Regions from separate parts of the Gryllotalpicola protaetiae genome, predicted to be linked through region 1. Evidence: predicted binding sites of a transcription regulator. Region 1 holds the regulator's gene; each other region holds the start of a gene.

Region 1 (6,757 bases):
TGCAAAATAGACCAAAATGCTGACCGGATTAATCGCGATGCTAGGCAGGGCGCCCATGAAGGCAATCAATGCGGCGCCGGTGAGCACAGAGCACATCATCGGCCAGATCGCGACCGCCTTTGTCTCTTGAGTGCTCACCGGCTCCTTCCTCATCGTGACTGCGACGTAATGATGTCGTCCGGGGTGCACCCGCCAGAGAGGCAGTCAAACCCCTTATTATCGCGATTGAACATCGTTACCCAGAATTCCGAACCGGTGTTATTGAAGCGAGCGTATCCCTCATGATCGGGCACCGGCGCGCGAGAACCGACCACCTCGACAGTACCGCTTCGGTAGAAATTGATGTTTGCGTTGTACTTGATCGACCCTGCCGAGCAAAATGGGTTCCCGACGTCATGATTGAGCCGCACGCTTGCGAAGTTCCCACTATGCTGAACATTTGTGAATGTCATACCGTCAGCCGACGCTGTTTCGGTATCAACGAGGACACCATCGTCGTACTTTGTCGAAGCATTTACATACTTGCCGAGATAGAAATCATATGGAGACGGGTTATCCCAGTTGACGTTGACAAACATTTGAGTACGGTAGTCTGGTGTCTCATTTGGCGTCGAAGAATTGGGTGTCTGATATCCCCGATTATCTCCGCCGAATTGCACTCCGCCGTCTCCGATCGCCCCGCAGGAAATCGTCGCAAAGAAATCGAGATCAACTCGACTCTGAGGAATAAACGTCTTCCACACGAATGCTGTGTCATATGGCTGGTTAGTAAATGGAACAACGGATCCGTTCGAAGAGCGTTTGAGTTGGTTCCCAGCCGTCTGTATTTCTACTGTTCGGGCGCTTAGTTGTGTGGGCAGTCCGTCATCGCTCACGCCAGAAGCCGAGAGCTGGTATTCGTACTCTGTCGCGGGGGCAAGGTCTGTGTCGTGAAATGAGTCTTCGCCGCTATTGAGACGCACAAGGACGATCCCATTTCGCGATACCGCGTACTGCTCCGCTCCCGTGATCGGCGCCCAGGTTAAGGTCACTGTTGACGGAGTGACTCCGTAGGCAAACTTTGGCTTGAAGGTGCTGAAGTCTGTGGCAGACCCGTTGACCCCTTCTTCGATCGCGATTGTCCCGTCGGCGCGTACCTCGCGTGGGTCCGCGATCGGTGGCGCCGCACTCCCATCTCTTGAGTCCTGGGCGGGCAGCTCGGGCACGGTCTCAAGACTGTCTGGCGCCCCCTGAATGACAGCACTGAACGGTATACCTGAGGGCGTTTCTCCGGCCCAAGTCTGTTCTGCCTCGTCACCGGTGTGCGACAGCACTGTCACAGATCTTCCGGTTGAGTCACTCACAGCGAGAGCGAGATCGTCAATGGCCCATCGGACCCGGTCGGCGAAGCTCCAATTCCGACAGCCGCTGCAAGCAAGACGAGCGCCAGCCCGGATGAAGCTTTTCTTCGAAAGCCGAATGGAATATGCAACTCATTCCCCCCAATTGAACGATATGACCGGCGTGTGCGTCAGCCATGACAAACATATGACTCGCCTATTCCGAATGGGAAGCTTTTGTGGTGGTACCTGTCGATCTTGACCACTGTCGGCACGGGTCCGCGGAACCTCCTCGGGCAAACGAGCCCACCGCCGCTCGGGGATGTTGGCGGCGGGGACGACCGGAGCTAACCCTGTGGGGCGAAGGTCGCGCGTGCGGCTTCGATCAGCTCAGGCGGAACAGGCTCGCCCGGGTACGGGGCGATCGCTTCCAACGCGTCGTAAGCGGCCGGGCTGAATCCCATGTGCTCCGGCCGTATACACACCGGTAGCCCACAGGACGAAGTGCCTCCAGACAGTACTCCTGAGATGAGCCCGGGCGAGGCGCCAAAACTCGGCGTCCGTGATCGACAGGGGGTCCACGCGCACCGCGACAGAAGCAGGACCGTGCACGGCAACCTCATCACGCACCTTGCGAATCACGCATTCGGGGCCGAAGCCATACATCACAGCGGCGCGGCGCTTCTCTATGGAACTCATGAGTGCGTCGAAGATCGATAGAGAGCGCGACACCACTGGTATCGTTGGCACTCATAGGTCTTGAGTGCCAGTCGCGGAAGGGAGCATCGTCGATGGTTTCTGAACGTGGACTCGCGGTGCTCCGCGCCATCGTGCAGGACTACGTCTCGACGCGCGAGCCGGTCGGCTCGAAGAGCATCGTCGACAAGCACCGCTTCGGGGTCTCGGCCGCGACGATCCGCAACGACATGGCCCTGCTCGAAGACGAAGAGCTGATCGCGGCGCCCCACACCTCGTCCGGCCGTGTGCCGACCGACAAGGGCTATCGGGTGTTCGTCGACCAGCTGACCGACGTGCGGCCGCTCACCTCGGCGCAGCGCCACGCGGTCGAGATCTTCCTCGGGGCCTCGGTCGACATCGACGATGTGCTCGCGCGCACGGTGCGCGCCCTTGCGCAACTGACCCACCAGGTCGCCCTCATCCAGTACCCGTCGGTGTCTCGCGCTCGCATCCAGCATCTCGAGTTCGTGGCGCTCGCGCCCCGTCGCGTGCTCGCCGTGCTCATCGCCGACACCGGCGTCGTCGAGCAGCGAGTGGTCGAGCTCGCCGTCGATCACGACGACGCGGTGCTGCGCACCCTGCGTGACGCGGCCAACGACACGCTGGCGGGCATGCCCATGGCGGATGCCGCAACCGCGCTCCCCGCCCTCGCCGAGCGCTTCCCAGACGCCTCCCGGCCGCTCGTGACCGAGCTGCTCGCCTCGGTCGCCGGCATCATCGGCTCGACCAGGCAGGAGCGCCTGATCATGGCAGGCACCGCGAACCTGGTGCGCACCGAGCACGACTTCACCGGCAGCATCTACCCGATCATGGAGGCCATTGAAGAGCAGGTCGAGCTGCTCAAGCTCTTCGGCGAGATGGCAGCCGAGCAGCACGGTGTCGTCGGCAACCGCGACGTCAGCGTGTCGATCGGGCGCGAGAACGAGCCGTTCGGGCTCGCGGAGACGTCGGTGCTGACCACGGGCTACGGCACAGCGGGCGGCGCGATCGCGCGCCTCGGCGTGCTCGGCCCGACCCGCATGGACTATTCGACGAACATGGCCGCCGTGCGCGCCGTCGCCCGCTACCTGAGCCGTGCACTCGGCGACCAGGCCTGAACTGAACTAAGGAGCCGCCACCAGTGGCAGCAGACCACTATGAAGTCCTCGGCGTCGAGCGCGAGGCCAGCCCCGACGAGATCAAGAAGGCGTACCGCCGGCTCGCGCGCGAGCTGCATCCCGACGTGAATCCGAGCCCTGAAGCCGCTGAGCGGTTCAAGCTCGTCACGCACGCCTACGACGTGCTGTCGGACCCGAAACAGCGCGAGCAGTACGACCTCGGGCCCCAGGCGGGCCCGTTCGGCGGCGGCCAGGGCTTCGGGGGGTTCGAGGACATCTTCTCGACCTTCTTCGGCGGCGGGGGTGGCAGTCGAGGCCCGAAGTCGCGCCGCGAGCGCGGCCAGGACGCGTTGCTGCGCGTCGAGATCGATCTCGCCGACGTGATCTTCGGCGCGCATCGTGACCTCGACGTCGACACCGCCGTGCTCTGCGATCGCTGCCAGGGCTCGTGCTGTGAGCCGGGCACCCACCCGGTCACCTGCGACATCTGCAACGGCACCGGGTCGATCCAGCGCTCGGTGCGCTCGCTGCTCGGCAACGTCATGACCTCGAGCCCGTGCGGCACGTGCCGCGGCTACGGCACGATCATCGCGACGCCCTGCGTCACCTGCCAGGGCCAGGGCCGGGTGCGCGCCCGCAAGTCGATCCCGGTCGACATCCCCGCCGGAGTGGACACCGGCCTGCGCCTGCAGCTGCCGGGCCACGGCGAGGCCGGCCCCGCGGGCGGCGCAAACGGCGACCTCTACCTCGAGATCAAGGTCAAGCACGACGACGTCTTCAGCCGCGACGGCGACGACCTGCTCGCGACACTCGAGGTCTCGATGGCCGATGCGATCCTCGGGACGACGACCGAGTTCGCCGGCCTCGACGGCCAGGTCGACGTCGACGTGCACGCAGGCACCCAGAGCGCGGAGATCATCACCGTCAAGAACCGCGGCATCACGCACCTGCGCGGCAACGGCAGAGGTGACCTGCGCATCGGCATCCAGGTCGTCACACCCACCAAGCTGGGCCGAGGCGAGCGCGAGCTGATCGAGCGCTTCGCCCAGCAGTACAAGGGTGACAAGCCGCGCCTGTCCCAGTTCCAACAGGGGCTGTTCGCGAAGATCCGCGACCGGTTCTTGAACCTCTGAGCCTCCGTGGCGAACTTCTACCTGCTCGAAGAGCTCGCCGATGCGCCCGTCGGCGGCCTCGTCGAGGTGACCGGCGCCGAGGCGAAGCACATCGCCGCGGTCGCGCGCACCCGAGCGGGCGAGCGACTGCTGGTCGGCAACGGCCGCGGCCTGGTCATCGAGGGCACGGCAGAGCAGGTCACGCCGGCTGCGGTCTCGGTGCGGGTCGAGCAGGTGAGGCGAGCGGATGCCGCGAGCCCGCGCGTCCTGCTCGCACAGGCGCTCGCGAAGGGCGATCGCGACGAGCTCGCCGTTCAGGCGGCGACCGAGCTCGGCGTCGACGGGGTGATCCCGTGGCAGGCAGAGCGCTCGGTGTCGCGCTGGTCGGGCCCGAAGCTCGAGAAGGGGCGCGACCGCTGGGCCGCGATCGTCCGCGAGGCGGCGAAGCAGTCGATGCGGCCCTGGCTGCCCGAGGTCGCGGCGCTCGCGTCGACGAAGGACCTCGTCGGGCTCGCCGCGACCCACCGCGTGCTGGTGCTCGAGCCATCGGCGCGGCATCCGCTCGCCTCTGTCGTGCCTGACGCGCGCGAGCTGGTCCTCGTCGTCGGCCCTGAGGGCGGCATCGCCCCCGCCGAGCTGGCGGCGCTCGAAACCGCCGGCGCCGAATCCGTGCGCCTCGGCGACACCGTGCTGCGCACCTCGACGGCGGGCCCTGCTGCCATCGCCGTGCTCAACGCGGCCCTCGGCCGCTGGTGACCGCTGATCTCTAGACTGAGAGCATGAGCGAATCCCCGTCGGTCTTCTCGCGCATCATCGCGGGCGAGATCCCCGCAGACGTCGTCTACGACTCTGAGCGCGTGATCGCCTTCAAAGACATCGCGCCGCAGGCCCCCGTTCATCTGCTCGTCGTCCCGAAGACCGAGGAGTACGCGAACGTGGGCGAGCTTGCCGCGGGCGACCCCGAGCTGCTGGCCGAGGTCGTCGAGACGGCGCAACGGCTTGCAGACGAGCACGCCGACGGCGACTTCCGCCTCGTCTTCAACACCGGCCCCGGCGCCGGGCAGACCGTGTTCCACGTGCACGCGCACGTTCTCGCCGGCGGTCTCACGGAAGGATCCCTTGTCTGATCAGCCCGCATCCGATCCTCGGCAGGCCGAGGCGCACCTCGAGGTCGACGGCGTCGCGATGGTCCGCCTGCTCGGGCCGCAGGACCGGCTGCTGAGCACGCTCGAGAAGCAGTATCCAGCCGTGCAGGTGCACGTGCGCGGCAACGAGCTCACCCTCGCAGGCGACCCCGAGCAGGTCGCGAGCGCGCGCACGCTCGTCGAAGAGCTCATCGCCCTCGTCAAGAACGGCCACGACCTGCACCCGGCCGAGGTGAGCCGCGGCCGCCAGATGGTCGACGCCGGCCTCAGCCCGAGCGCGGTGCTCGGCGAGTCGATCCTGCAGGTGCGGGGCAAGACGATCCGGCCGATGACGCCTGGGCAGGCCGACTACGTGCACGCGATCGACGACAACACCATCGTCTTCGGCATCGGCCCTGCGGGAACGGGCAAGACCTACCTCGCGATGGCGAAGGCCGTGCAGGCGCTGCAGCGCAAGGAGGTCGACCGGATCATCCTGTCGCGGCCCGCCATCGAGGCGGGGGAGCGGCTCGGCTACCTGCCGGGCACGCTGACCGACAAGATCGACCCGTACCTGCGCCCGCTCTACGACGCGCTCAACGAGATGCTGGATCCCGAGCTCGTGCCCAAGCTGCTCGCAGCGGGCACCATCGAGGTCGCGCCGCTCGCCTACATGCGCGGCCGCACACTCAACTCGTCGTTCGTCGTGCTCGACGAGGCGCAGAACACGACGCCGGAGCAGATGAAGATGTTCCTCACGCGCCTCGGGTTCGGCTCGCGCATGGTGATCACGGGGGATGTCACGCAGATCGACCTTCCCGCAGGCGCCTCCGGCCTGCGCCTCGTCACCCGCGTGCTGAAGGACATCGACGACATCGAGTTCTCATACCTGACGAGCGCAGACGTCGTGCGGCACAGCCTCGTCGGCCGCATCGTCGACGCGTACACCGAATACGACCAGAAGCAGCAGGCGCAGCATTTCGAGCGCGAGCAGGCGCGCGACTTCGCGAACCGTGCGGAGCGGCGCGCAGCCGACCCCAATCTCCGACCCCGCCGCCCCAAGAACTGAGCGACACATGACCATCGAGGTAAACAACGAGTCCACGATCGCGGTCGACGAGGCCGCCCTGCAGCGGCTGGCCGCCTATGCGCTCGACGCCATGCATGTGAGCCCGGAGGCCGAGCTCGCGATCCTGCTGGTCGACGAGGCCGCCATGGAGCAGCTGCACGTGCAGTGGATGGACGAGCCGGGCCCGACGGATGTGCTGAGCTTCCCGATGGACGAGCTGCGCCCAGGCACCGAGGACCAGCCGAGCCCCCCAGGCCTGCTCGGCGACGTCGTGCTCTGCCCGCAGGTCGCGCAGACA
Region 2 (6,757 bases), 1.1 Mb from region 1:
GCCGACGATCGCGCTGCTCGTGAGCGGCGGCCACACGAGCCTGCTGCACGTGCGCGATCTGGTCAGCGACGTCGAGCTGCTCGGCGAGACCATCGACGACGCGGCGGGCGAGGCGTTCGACAAGGTGGCGCGCATCCTCGGCCTGCCGTACCCCGGCGGCCCGCAGATCGACCGCGCGGCGGCGGGCGGCGACCCGAACGCGATCCGGTTCCCGCGCGGGCTGTCGCTGCCGAAGGACCTCGTGAAGCACCGCTACGACTTCTCCTTCTCCGGACTCAAGACCGCGGTGGCACGGTGGGTGGAGCAGCGAACGGATGCCGGAGAGCCGGTTCCCACGTCCGACGTCGCCGCCGGCTTCCGCGAGGCCGTCGTCGATGTGCTCGTCACGAAGGCGATCGCCGCCTGCCGCGACCGCGACGTTCCCCGCCTGCTGCTCGGCGGCGGCGTGGTGGCGAACGCGCGGCTGCGCGACGTCGCCGCCGAGCGCTGCGCGGCCGCGGGGATCGAGTTGCGCATCCCCGCGCTGTCGCTCTGCACCGACAACGGCGCCATGATCGCGGCGCTCGCGGCGCAGCTGATCATGGCGGGTCACGAGCCGTCGACGCTCGACTTCGGCGCCGACTCGACGCTGCCGGTCACAGACATCCAGGTGCGTTGACAGTGCCTTAAGCCACTGGGACCATGGGCGTACAGCGGGCATTCAGCCTGCGCTGAAGGAGCGTCATGTCCGATCCGCAGTTCCCTCCTCGCGAGCCTGACGAGCCGACGGTTCCGGCTGAACCGGACGAGCCCACGGTCCCGGCCGAGCCGACCGAGCCGACGATCCCGGCGGAGCCCGACGAGCCCACGGTCCCAGCCGAGCCGAGCACGCCGCTCGTGCCGTCGGAGCCGCCGGCCACGCCCGAGGCCCCGGAGCCGTTCACGACGCCCGAGCCGTTCGAGCCGGAGGCGCCTTCGATCGTTCCGCCGGAGCCGCCGGTCGCTCCGGTGGCGCCGCCCGTCCCCGAGCCGCCGGCCACGCCGTCCTTCGAGCCGCCTGCCCCGCCAGCGCCGCCCGCCCCGCCAAGCTACGAGGTGCCTGCTCCGCCCGCGCCCGTCTATGAGCCGCCTGCCCCGATCTTCGAGCAGCCGGCTCCGCCGGCCTCCTACGCGCCGCCGCCACCCCCTGCGCCGCCCGCGCCCGAAACCCCGGCCGGGCCGGTCCCCGGCTCCTACACGCCAGGCGAGCAGGGCTCGGTTCCGCCCGTGGCGCCGCCCGTCCCGGCATCCGATCTCGGCGCGCCGCCCGCACCGCAGTACGCGGCCCCGCAGTACGAATCACCCCAGTACGCGGCCGCGCCGGTGCCCCCGCCGGGTGCCGGGTATGCCCCGCCTGCGCCGCCCTACGGCGCCCCCGGCGCTCCGGGGTACAACCCGTACGCCCCGACTGGGACCGGCCCGCGCTGGAACGTGCTCTCGATCATCGCGATCATCGCCACCGGCGTCGGCGTCATCGGCGTGCTGGCGTTCATCGGCCAGATCGTCGGCATCATCCTCGGGTTCATCGGCCTGAACCAGATCAACCGCACCGGCGAGAGGGGCCGCGGCCTCGCGCTCACCGCGATCTGGGTCGGCATCGGCACGCTGGTGCTGTTCATCATCGGCATCATCATCCTGATCGCCGTCGTCGCAGCCGTCGGCACGAAGCAGGGCAGCTTCAGCTAAGGCGTTCTGCGAGCAGTGCGGTGTGGCGGCCCGCCACCCTGGTCAGGATCAGGGTGGCGGCCGCCTTGCCCTTCAGCGCGAGCCGCGTGCGCAGCTTCGCCGGGTCGACGTCGACCCCGCGCTTCTTGATCTCGAGCGTGCCGATGCCGCGTCTGCGCAGCTCGGCCTTGAGGTCCTTCTCGTGGTACGCCAGCCGCTCGACGATGCGGAAGCCCTGCGCGAACGGGGACCGTCGCGACTCGTCTGCGGTGACGTAGGCGATGCCCTCGCTGAGCATGCGCCCGTCAAGCGAGCGGGCGAGGTCGCCGATCAGGCGGGCGCGGATGACGGCGCCGTCCGGCTCGTAGAGGAACTCGCCGAGCTCGCCGACCGGCTCGTCTGCGCTGTCTTCGGGCGCAGTGAGCTCGTGCGCGCCCGAGGCGTCGAGAACGAGCGCTGCGCGCGTGACGCCGGGGCGGGCGAGCGCCCCGAACCAGAGCACGAGCTCGACGACCTGGCCGCCGTAGGACACCCACTGCGCCTCTGCGGATCCTGGGATCAGGTCGCGGTCGAACCCGGGGCCGAGCTTCACGCCCACCGGCATCCGGCTGGCGGCGTTGAACACCCAGTCGAGCGACGGTGACCAGTCGTCGGAATCCGCGAGGCGGCGCGTGTCGCTGTGGCCCGCGGTGCGGCGCGCCGGGTCGAGCCAGAGCCCGTCGGCGTGCGAGATGTCGAACGATTCCGCGTCGCCCTGCTCGACGGTCGCATCGGGGAACGGGGCAAGGTTGTAGGAGGCGATCGCCGCGGTCACCTCGTCGCGGTCGACCGCGGTGACGGCGAGACCGAGCGCGGCGAGCGCCATGGCATCGCCGCCGATTCCGCAGCCCAGATCGGCGACCAGACGGATGCCTGCATCGCGGTATCTGGCCGCATGCCGTGCGGCCACCGAGAGGCGCGTCGCCTGCTCGAGCCCGGCCTCGGTGAACAGCATGCGGTCGGAGAACTCGCCGAACTTGCCGCCCGCACCGCCGGCCTTCGCGCGCAGCCTCGCCTGCGTCAGCACCGCGGCGACGAGCGCGGGGGAGTGCCCGTCGCCGCGCAGCGATGCGACGAGCTTCACCACGTCGCGCTGCGACTCGTACGGCGGCAGGGAGTCGAGCAGGGTCAGGCCCTGCGGACTCAGCAGTTCGACGAGCTCGTCGCGAAGCATCCGCTCACCTGCAACCTGAATTCACATTTGGCACTCGCCTTGCAGGAGTGCCAGAGGGGGTCCTAGACTCGGCTTAGCACACTCGGTATGAGAGTGCTAACCATGTCTTGAAGTACACCGTACAAGAAAGAGGTCTACCGTGTCGGTCTCCATCAAGCCGCTCGAGGATCGCATCGTGATCAAGCAGGTCGAGGCAGAGACGACCACTGCGTCGGGTCTCGTGATCCCCGACTCCGCGAAGGAGAAGCCGCAGGAGGGCGAGGTTCTCGCCGTCGGCCCCGGTCGCATCGACGACAACGGCAACCGCGTTCCGCTCGACGTCGCGGTCGGCGACCGCGTCATCTACTCGCGCTACGGCGGCACCGAGGTCAAGTACAACAACGAGGAGTACCTCGTGCTGTCGGCCCGCGATGTCCTCGCGGTCGTCGTGCGCTGAGCAACACCCAGCAACACCTGAGGAGCCCGGGCGGAGTCGCCCGGGCTCCACTTTTGTGAAGGCGGCATCCTGCCGGGGGCCTCGCGCATCCCGTCGGCCCCGTAGCGTTGACGAGTGGCCGCCCGAGAACACAACCCCGTGAGAAGCGGTCTGCTGCTCGGTGCAGGCGCCTATCTGATCTGGGGCCTGCTGCCCCTCTACTTCCTGCTGCTCGCCCCCGCCGGCCCGTTCGAGATCGTCGCATGGCGCATCATCTGGTCGCTCGGCTTCTGCGCGATCGCGCTGACGCTCACCAGCGGCTGGCGCCGCCTGGGCGAGCTTGCTCGGCGCCCCCGCATCCTCTTCACCCTCGCCGGCGCGGGCGTGCTGATCTTCATTAACTGGCAGACCTACGTCTACGCGACGACGAGCGGCCAGGTCGTCGAAGCCGCGCTCGGCTACTTCATCAACCCGATCGTGCTGGTGTTCCTCGGCGTGCTCGTGCTGCGCGAGCGGCTGCGACCGCTGCAGTGGGCAGCCGTCGGCGTCAGCATCGTCGCGGTCGTCGTGCTCACCGTCGCCTATGGCGCGTTCCCGTGGATCGCGCTGACGCTCGCGTTCTCGTTCGGTCTGTACGGCTTCGTCAAGAAGCGCGTCGGCGGCGAGGTCGACGCCCTGTCCGGCCTCACCATCGAGTCGGCGTGGCTCGTGCCGGTCGCGGTGGCCGAGCTGGTCTTCGTCGGGTCGACGAGCGGCGTCGTGTTCGGCACCGCCGGCGCGGGCAACACGGTGCTGCTCGTTCTGGCGGGAGTGGTCACCGCCGTGCCGCTGCTTCTGTTCGCGTCATCCGCCCGCCGTCTGCCGCTCGTCTACATCGGCCTGCTGCAGTATCTGACGCCGATCATCCAGTTCGTCATCGGGGTCGCCTTCGAGCACGAGCGGATGGAACCGGCGCGCTGGGTCGGGTTCATCGTGATCTGGGCGGCGCTCGGCCTGCTGACGATCGACCTGCTGCGCGCCTCGCGCACGGCTCGTGCGGCGCGCGCGTCCCAGGGCGTCGTTACACGACCGTAACGCGCTGGAACCACCGTGGCGCGTTTCTGCGCATAGCGTGACGAGGCAATGGGGGCGTCTTTCGCGCCTCTTATGTCACGCACACATTCCCCGAAGGAGCAGCATGCGCAGCTCGCACCCCCGACGTCTTGCCGTCGGAGCCATCGCCACCGCTGGGGCGGTCGCCATCGTCCTCAGCGGTTGCTCTTCCAGCCCCTCGACCTCGTCGTCCGGCTCGAAGGACCTGACGCTGAACATCGGCACGATCCTGCCCCAGACCGGCAGCCTCGCCACCCTGGGCCCGCCCGCGATCGAGGCGACGAACCTCGCCGTCGCCGACATCAACAAGGCCGACAAGGGCATCACGCTCAAGATCACGCAGAAGGACTCCGGCGACACCACGACCAACATCGCGACGCAGTCCGTCACGTCCCTGCTCGCGCAGAACGTCGACGCGATCATCGGCGCCGAGTCGTCGTCGGTCACGCTGACGGTCATCAAGCAGATCTCCGGCGCGAAGGTGCTCGAGTTCTCGCCGGCGAACACGTCGCCCGACCTGTCCGACGACTCGCTGGACAACGGCTACTTCTGGCGCGACGCCCCCTCCGACGTGCTGCAGGGCAAGGTGCTCGGTGAGAAGGTCGCGAAGGACGGTCACACCAACGTCAGCATCCTGTACCAGAACGACTCCTACGGTCAGGGCCTCAACGACAATGTCAAGAAGTCCATCGAGGCTCAGGGCGCCACGGTCGCGACCGACGTCGCCTTCGACCCGGCCGCGACCGACTTCTCGGCGGAGGTCAACAAGGTGCTCGCGCCGAAGCCCGACGCGCTCGTCCTGATCAGCTTCGACCAGATCAAGAAGATCGTGCCGCTGCTGCAGACCGCCGGGTTCGACTTCAAGAACCTGTACGGCACCGACGGCAACTACGGCGTGATCGACCCGACCACGACCGACGTTCCGAGCATCGAGGGCGCGCAGTTCACGAACCCGGGCGTTCAGACGTCTGACGACCTGAAGGCCAAGCTCCAGGCGCAGGCCAAGAAGGACGGCGCCTCGGAGCTCAAGGCCTGGTCCTACGCCCCGGAGTCGTACGACGCGGTCACCGTGCTCGCTCTCGCGGCCCTCAAGGGCGGCGCGACCGACGGCACGACGCTGAAGAACAACCTGAGCGCGGTCACCCACGGGTCGACCGACTGCAAGACCTTCGCGGCGTGCGCCGACGCCCTGAAGGACGGCAAGTCGATCCACTACCAGGGTCTGTCCGGCCCCATCGCGTTCCAGAAGAACGGTGACCCCGGCCAGGCGTACATCTCGATCTACAAGTACAACGCGGACAACTCGAACACCTTCGAGAGCTCGCAGTTCGGCGACCTGACCAAGTAAGGCCGCCATGCAGAAGGGCCCCGGCTTCGGCCGGGGCCCTTCTCAGATGCGAAGAGCGGATGCCTCAGGCATCCGCTCTTCGTCGTGCAATGGCTGCTAGCCGCCCACGACCGGGGTCGAACTCGTCGCGGTGTGGTCGGTCGCGAGGGTGCCGAGGTACAGCTCGATGACCTTCGGGTCGTTCAGCAGCTCGCGGCCGGGGCCCGTGTAGGCGTCCTTGCCCTGGTCGAGCACGTAGCCGCGGTGGCAGATCTGCAGCGCGCGGCGGGCGTTCTGCTCGACGAGCAGCACGGAGACGCCTGCGCGGTTGATCTGGGCGACGTTGATGAACGTCTCGTCCTGGCGCACCGGAGACAGGCCGGCTGAGGGCTCGTCGAGCAGCAGCACCTGCGGGTCCATCATGAGCGCGCGGCTCATGGCGACCATCTGCCGCTCACCGCCGGAGAGCGAGCCCGCGCGCTGGGCGAGCCGCTTGCCGAGCTCGGGGAAGAGCGCGGTGACGAAGCCGAGGCGCTCCTTGAAGGACCTGGGGCGCTGGAAGGCGCCCATCTCGAGGTTCTCCTGAATGGTGAGCGACGGGAACACGTTCGCGTTCTGCGGCACGAAGCCGACCCCGCGCGACACGAGCTTCTCGGCCTTGAGGCCCGTGATGTCCTGGCCGTTCAGCACCACAGAGCCCTCACGGATCGACACCTGGCCGAACACCGCCTTGAGCAGCGTCGACTTGCCGGCGCCGTTCGGGCCGATGATGCCGACCATCTCACCCTTCTTCACCGTCACGGAGCACCCGTTCAGGATGTTGACGCCGGGGATGTACCCGGCGACGAGGTCTGTGGTCTCGAGAGCGATCTCGTCGGTCACTTCCCGGCCTCCTGGTCTTCCTGCTCTTCCAGTTCCTCTTCGATCTGCCCGATCAGCTCGTCGGAGACCCCGACGTCCTCGGCGATCGCGAGCTGGCCGGTCAGGGTGCCGAGGTCGGTGTCGTGGTGCGCGCCCAGATAGGCGT
Region 3 (6,757 bases), 690 kb from region 1:
ATTTCTCGCGCCCACGCAACCAGTTCACCGCTGCGATCGCACTGGTGATCGGCATCGCGAACATCTCACTCACCTTCGGGCAGGTGCAGATCGCCGGCATCGCGCTCGGCGCGATCGCCGCCGTCGTGGTCTACCACGTGATGACCTGGATCGGGACGCGGCGCGGAACTGCGTGATCGGAATGAGGATCACCGACGCCACGGCCCCTCCCGTACGATCGAGCGCGTGACGAACGACACGGCCGCACGCCCCACGCTGCGGGAGTGGTTCCTGACCGGGATGACGGACATCCGCGGCACTCAGGTCGGGCCGCACGCGGCCGAGTCCGAGAAGCCGGCGTCATGGTGGCGCGTCATGTGCCTCACCGGCCTCGACTACTTCTCGACCCTCGGCTACCAGCCGGCGATCGCCGCTCTCGCGGCCGGCCTGATCGCGCCGTTCGCCACCATCGTGCTGGTGCTGCTGACGCTCTGCTGCGCGCTGCCGGTCTACCGCAGGGTCGCCCGCGAGAGCTTCAAAGGCTCCGGCTCGATCGCGATGCTCGAGCGCACGCTGCCGTACTGGTGGGGCAAGCTGCTCGTTCTCGCGCTGCTCGGCTTCGCGGCGACCGACTTCATGATCACCATGACGCTGTCCGCCGCGGACGCCACGGCGCACGCGATCGAGAACCCGCTCACCCCGAGCTGGATGTCGGGCGCCGGCTGGCAGATCGGCATCACGCTGTTCCTGCTCGCCATCCTCTCCGCGGTCTTCCTGCGCGGATTCCGCGAGGCGATCGGCATCGCAGTCGTGCTCGTCGCCGCCTATCTGCTGCTGAACGCCGTCGTCGTGATCGTCGCGTTCCTGCACATCGCCGACCACCCCGTGGTCGTCGACGACTGGTGGTCGGCGATGTTCCGGCAGAACGGCAACTGGGCCCAGATCATCGGGATCTCGCTGCTCGTCTTCCCGAAGCTCGCCCTCGGCATGTCGGGCTTCGAGACGGGCGTCGCCGTCATGCCGCAGATCAAGGGCGGCCCGCAGGACACCCCGACGCTCCCGATGGGCCGCATTCGCGGCACCAAGCGCCTGCTCGGCACCGCGGCCGCGATCATGAGCGTGTTCCTCATCACCTCGAGCATCACGACGACCCTGCTGATCCCGCAGAAGGAGTTCCAAGCCGGCGGGCAGGCGAACGGGCGCGCGCTCGCGTTCCTCGCGCACGAATACCTCGGCCCCGCCTTCGGCTCGGTGTACGACGTCTCCACGATCGCCATCCTGTGGTTCGCCGGCGCCTCGGCGATGGCGGGCCTGCTCAACCTCGTGCCGCGCTACCTGCCGCGCTACGGCATGGCCCCGCAGTGGGCGAGCGCGGTGCGGCCGCTCGTCGTCGTGTTCGGGCTCATCGCGTTCCTGATCACGATCGTCTTCCGCGCGAGCGTCGACGCGCAGGGCGGCGCCTACGCCACCGGCGTGCTGGTGCTCATGAGCTCGGCCGCGCTCGCCGTCACGATCTCTGCATACCGGCACCGCCAGCACAAGCGCATCTGGGCGTTCGGCTTCGTCACGGTCGCGTTCCTCTATTCCACCGTGGTCAACGTCATCGAGCGGCCCGACGGCGTGCGCATCGCCGCCCTGTTCATCCTCGCGATCCTCGTGATCTCACTCGTCTCGCGCGCGAAGCGCTCCTTCGAGCTGCGCGCGTCGTCGGTGAGCTTCGACCCGGTCGCGGACGCGTGGCTGCAGGAGGACGCGGACGACGAATCCGGCGTCATCCGCATCGTGGCGCACGAGCCGGGCCCGGACACCAAGGACGAGTACAGCGACAAGAGCAAGTCGGAGCGCTACTTCAGCCACATCCCGCAGGGCGCCCGCCTGATGTTCATAGAGGTCATGCCCAAGCCGCGCACCAAAGAGGACTCGTCCGATTTCGTCGAGACGCTGCTCGTTCGCGGCGTCGAGAAGCACGGCTACCGCGTGCTGCAGCTCGAGAGCATCTCGGTCCCGAACGCGATCGCGGCGGTGCTGCTCGAGATCCGCGACCAGACCGGCATCGTGCCGAGCGTGTACTTCCAGTGGAACGAGGGGAACCCGATCTCCAACATGGCCCGCTTCCTGCTCGACGGCACCGGCGAGATCGCGCCGGTGACGCGCGAGGTGCTGCGCGAGGCGGAGAAGAACCCTAAGCGTCGGCCGATCGTACACGTGAGCTGACCTGGGCGATGAAGTCCTGCAGGCGCTCGTAGACCTCGGCCGACTCCGGGTGCGCGGTGTCCTGCTGCCAGGTGTGCTCGGTGTTGCGCGAGTCCCAGCCGTAGCTGACGAATTCGACGGGGATGCCTGCGGCCTCGGCCTTCTTCGCGAAGTTGACGTTCGCGTGATAGAAGATGTCGCGCTCGCTCGTGGTGACGAGCACGGGCGGGAAGTTCTCGTCGACCCATTCGATGGGGCTGAGCCAGCGGGACGCCCGCTGCAGCGACGCCGGCTTCATGCGATGGCGTCGATAGCCCGGCAGAAGCATCCGCACGAAATCGTGACTCATGATGAAGCCGGGCTCGAACACGACCGAGAAGTCGACGGCGCCGCAGTGCAGCACGAGGCCGCCGAGCTCGCCGCGGGTGACCGCCGGGCGCAGGCGGAAGTGGTTCGCGAGCTCAGGCCGGGTCGTCGTCGCGGCGAGCAGCGCCGCGATCTGCGCGCCGGCGGAGTCGCCGCCGAGGACGATCGCGCTCGCGTCGCCGCCGTGCTCGCCGACGTGCGCGACCACCCAACGCAGCGCCTCGTTGGCGTCGTTCAGCATGTGGCGCATGCCGAAGCCGCCGCCGCGCAGACCGGCCCGGCGATAGTTCACGTTGACGACGACGATGCCCGTGTCGGCCTGCACCGCGCAGTACTTGGTGAGCGCCGACTTGTCGCCGCTCGTCCAGCCGCCGCCGTGGAAGTAGACGTAGACGGGAAGCCTGTCCTCTTCTTCAACAGGGCGTGAACCGCCGGTGTCGCGGCGCGGCGTGAGCACGTCGAGACGGTGGCCGGGGTGGTGGTCGCCGACATAGTCGACGTCGAGCAGGTAGTCCACGGTGCGCACCGGTTCCTGGTTCAGCCGACGGGACTGCAGGGGCGCGAAGGGCAGCATCATCGCCGTCCACAGCCAGGGGCCGACGGGGAACGGCGCCGAGCGGCTACCGGAGCGCCGTGACATCGATCAACGCCAGAAGGGCGAGTGCATAGGCGGATTCCGGGTCGGATGCGTCGAATTCGCGCGGCTCGCCGGCCCTCTCGGTCGTCACGCGCCAACCGCCGCCCGGAAGGGCGGCGAGGCTGCGGAACGTGCCGCCGAGCAGTTCGCGCAGCTGGTCTTCGCGCGGCAGCCACAGCGACTGCTCGAGCGAGACCGAGTCCAGGGCCCACTCGGTCGTCCCGTTGAATCCGAGGATCGTGCCCGTGTCGAACTCGTGCGCCTCGACCGTCATATCGGACACGGTGAAGGTCTCGTCTGAGGCGAATTCCGGGCCGTCGATTCGGAAGAAATCGCCCGGAGCGGGATGCCATTCCAACCCGGCGTCCCGCAGCTGCCGGGCGAGTGAACTCGCGATCACACGCTCATTATGGCCCCACGAAACCGGTGATCGTCCGGGTGCGCCCTTGGCAACGGCCGGGAGCGGAATGGATCTGGCACTCTCGGCGTTCGAGTGCTAATGTGACTTCAAGTTGAGTCGATGTGACTCAAGTTAGGGACCACAGAGAAGGAGCTGATTCATATGGCCATGAACTTCGACCCGTTCCGCGAGTTCGACCGCCTCGCGGGCTCGTTCGTCGACCGCCCCGCGGGCCCGCGGCTGATGCCGATGGACCTCTACAAGGACGGCGAGACGTACGTGCTCTCGGCCGACCTGCCCGGCATCGACCCCGGCTCGGTCGACATCGACATCGACGGGCAGCTGCTGACCATCCGCGCGCAGCGCACCCTTGCGACCGGCGACGGCGTCAAGTGGCTCACCCGCGAGCGCCAGGGCGGCACGTTCCTGCGCCAGCTGAGCCTGGGCCAGGGCGTCGACACCGAGCGCATCGCCGCCGATTACTCGAACGGCGTGCTGTCGATCACGATCCCGATGAGCGAGAAGGCCAAGCCGCGCAAGATCGCCGTGGCTTCGCGGCCCGAGACCGTGCACCCGGCCGTCGAGGACTCGCACAGCGAGGCCGCAGAGGCATAAGCACCGCATGCAGAAAGGCCCCGGCTCGCCGGGGCCTTTCTGCATGCGGTGTCAGCGGGTGACGACGACGATCTTGCCGCGCACGTGGCCCGCCTCGAGGCGGGCGTACGCCTCGGCGACGCGCTCGATCGGGTAGACGGCCTCGATCGGCACCGTGATCGAGCCGTCTGCGACGAGTCGCACGATCTCGGCGAACTGCTCCATCGTCGCCTGCGGGTTGCCGACGCCCTGGGCGCCGCGGTGCCCGCGCGCGGCGATCGTGTTGATGCGCTCGATCGGCACGCCGAGGGCGAGCGCCGCGTCGACCGAGTCGGGGCCGTGGCAGTCGAGCGCGGCGGTGAAGCCATCGGGCGCGGCATCCGTCAGCCGCTCGATCAGGCCGTCGCCGTAGGCGACGGGCGTGACGCCGAGATCACGCAGGAACTCGTGGTTCGCCTCGCTCGCGGTGCCGAACACGGTCGCGCCGCGCAGCCGCGCGAGCTGGGCCGCGATGACGCCCACTCCCCCGGCGGCCGCGCTCACGAGCACCGTGTCGCCCGGGCCGACGCCGACGCGGTCGACGGCCGCGATCGCCGTGCGCGCCGTCACCACGAGCGCACCGGCCGTGTCGTAGTCGAGCGCGGCGGGCTTCTCGATGAGGACGCCGTCGCGCTCGGCATCCGCCCCATCAGCCTGGATGATGACGAAATCACCCAGCGCATGGTGCCGCCGCCCGCCGAGCACCGCATCGCCCAGGGTGAAGCGGGTGACTCCGGGGCCGAGCTCGTCGACGTCGCCCGCGAAGTCGAAGCCGACGCCGGTTCCGCGACCGTCGCCACGCGGGTCGGCGATGCCGTAGTGCGCCGCATGCCCGGGCGAGTTCATGACCTTGAAGTCGACCGGGTTGAGGCCGTTCGCCCGGACCTGCACCCGTACCTCGCCGGGACCCGGATGCGGCGGCTCCTCATGGACGACGCCCAGCACCTCGGCCGTCGGGCCGAACCGGTGAAATCTCGCGAAGCGGGCCATGCTCGCAACGCTAACGTGGACAGGGTGACCGGCATCGCCCCCAGCCCCAAGAAGATCCCCACAGAGCGCACCTTCCACGGCGACACGGTCGTCGACGAGTACGAGTGGCTGCGCACGAAGGACGATCCCGAGGTGATCGCACACCTCACCGCCGAGAACGCCTACGCGGAGGCCCGCAACGCGCACCTCGCACCCCTGCGTGAGGCGATCTTCGAAGAGATCAGGTCGCGTACCCTCGAGACCGACCTGAGCGTGCCCGTGCGCGAGGGCGCTTGGTGGTACTATTCGCGCTCGTTCGAGGGGAAGCAGTACGGCGTGCAGTGCCGCGCGCCGATCGCCGGGCCCGACGACTGGGCGCCGCCGCGGCCCGCCGAGGTCGACGCCGCGACGCCGGCGCTGCCCGGCGAGCAGGTGCTGTTCGACTCGAACGTCGAGGCCGCCGGGCACGACTTCTTCTCGCTCGGGTCGTTCGACGTGTCGGCCGACGGGCGCCTGCTGGCCTACGCCGTCGACGTCGAGGGTGACGAGCGGTACACGCTGCGCGTGCGCGACCTCGAGACCGGAGCCGATCTCGACGACGAGGTGCCCGGCACCGCGGCCGGGGCGTTCTTCGCGCCCGGCGGCGGCTTCGTCTTCTACACGACCGTCGACGACGCCTGGCGGCCGGACACCGTCTGGAGGCACGAGGTCGGCACCGTCGCCTCTGCCGACGTGCAGGTGTTCCACGAGCCCGACGAGCGCTACTGGGTGGGTGCGGGGCTCACACGCAGCCGCCGCTTCATCGAGGTGGGCGCATCGTCATCGGTCACGAGCGAGTCATGGCTGATCGATGCGGATGCCCCGACTGACGCGCCCCGCGTCGTCTGGCCGCGGCGCGAGGGCGTCGAGTACTCGGTCGACCACGCGGTCGTCGCAGGCGAAGACAGGCTGCTGATCCTGCACAACGACGGGGCCCTCGATTTCGAACTGGTGGACGTGCCGGCATCCGACCCCGCCGCCGCGCCGCGCGTGCTGATCGCGCACGACCCGGCCGTGCGGCTCGACGACATCGACGCGTTCGCCGAGCGTGTGGTCGTCGAGTACCGGCGCGAGGGGCTGACGCGACTCGGGCTGCTGCCGCTCACGGACGCCGGGTACGGCGAGCTGGTCGAGGTGCCGTTCGATGAGCCGCTCTACACCGTGCACGCCTCGGGCAACCCGGAGTGGGAGCAGCCCACGATCCGACTCGGCTACGGGTCGCTCGTGACGCCGTCGACCGTCTACGACCTCGTGCCGGCGACCGGGGAGCTGAGGCTGCTCAAGCAGCAGCCCGTGCTCGGCGGCTACGACCCGTCGCACTATGAGCAGCGCCGCGAGTGGGCGGTCGCGTCCGACGGTACGCGCGTTCCGATCTCGCTCGTGTACCGGCGCGAGCTCGTGTCGTTCGGCGCCGATGGCGCGCCTGCCGCACCGGCGCCGCTGGAGCTGTACGGATACGGCTCGTACGAGCACAGCATCGACCCGTCGTTCTCGATCGCCCGGCTGTCGCTGCTCGACCGCGGCGTCGTGTTCGCGATCGC

Evidence for each region. Region 1 encodes HrcA, which represses chaperone genes, less so after heat shock. Its sites were predicted from a motif close to TTNGCACTCGNNNNNNNCGAGTGCNAA; they were not measured.
Region 2: the regulator HrcA is predicted to act here: its motif matches at 2,924-2,950, upstream of groES (co-chaperone GroES).
Region 3: the regulator HrcA is predicted to act here: its motif matches at 3,649-3,675, upstream of D7I44_RS13820 (Hsp20/alpha crystallin family protein).

Annotation. Positions count from the first base shown of each region.
Region 1 is NZ_CP032624.1:3,539,013-3,545,769, reverse strand. It holds gene D7I44_RS18350 (hypothetical protein) at 1-138, opposite strand, end outside; gene D7I44_RS18345 (hypothetical protein) at 150-1,205, opposite strand; gene hrcA (heat-inducible transcriptional repressor HrcA) at 2,111-3,154, shown strand; gene dnaJ (molecular chaperone DnaJ) at 3,178-4,287, shown strand; gene D7I44_RS17275 (16S rRNA (uracil(1498)-N(3))-methyltransferase) at 4,294-5,022, shown strand; gene D7I44_RS17270 (histidine triad nucleotide-binding protein) at 5,046-5,393, shown strand; gene D7I44_RS17265 (PhoH family protein) at 5,452-6,459, shown strand; gene ybeY (rRNA maturation RNase YbeY) at 6,467-6,757, shown strand, end outside.
Region 2 is NZ_CP032624.1:995,697-1,002,453, reverse strand. It holds gene tsaD (tRNA (adenosine(37)-N6)-threonylcarbamoyltransferase complex transferase subunit TsaD) at 1-658, shown strand, start outside; gene D7I44_RS18625 (DUF4190 domain-containing protein) at 724-1,704, shown strand; gene D7I44_RS04985 (THUMP-like domain-containing protein) at 1,697-2,896, opposite strand; gene groES (co-chaperone GroES) at 3,036-3,332, shown strand; gene rarD (EamA family transporter RarD) at 3,447-4,385, shown strand; gene D7I44_RS04970 (ABC transporter substrate-binding protein) at 4,489-5,751, shown strand; gene D7I44_RS04965 (ABC transporter ATP-binding protein) at 5,848-6,612, opposite strand; gene D7I44_RS04960 (ABC transporter ATP-binding protein) at 6,609-6,757, opposite strand, start outside.
Region 3 is NZ_CP032624.1:2,846,388-2,853,144, reverse strand. It holds gene D7I44_RS13840 (uracil-xanthine permease family protein) at 1-176, shown strand, start outside; gene D7I44_RS13835 (APC family permease) at 280-2,193, shown strand; gene D7I44_RS13830 (alpha/beta hydrolase) at 2,162-3,178, opposite strand; gene D7I44_RS13825 (hypothetical protein) at 3,159-3,575, opposite strand; gene D7I44_RS13820 (Hsp20/alpha crystallin family protein) at 3,738-4,190, shown strand; gene D7I44_RS13815 (NADP-dependent oxidoreductase) at 4,242-5,198, opposite strand; gene D7I44_RS13810 (S9 family peptidase) at 5,223-6,757, shown strand, end outside.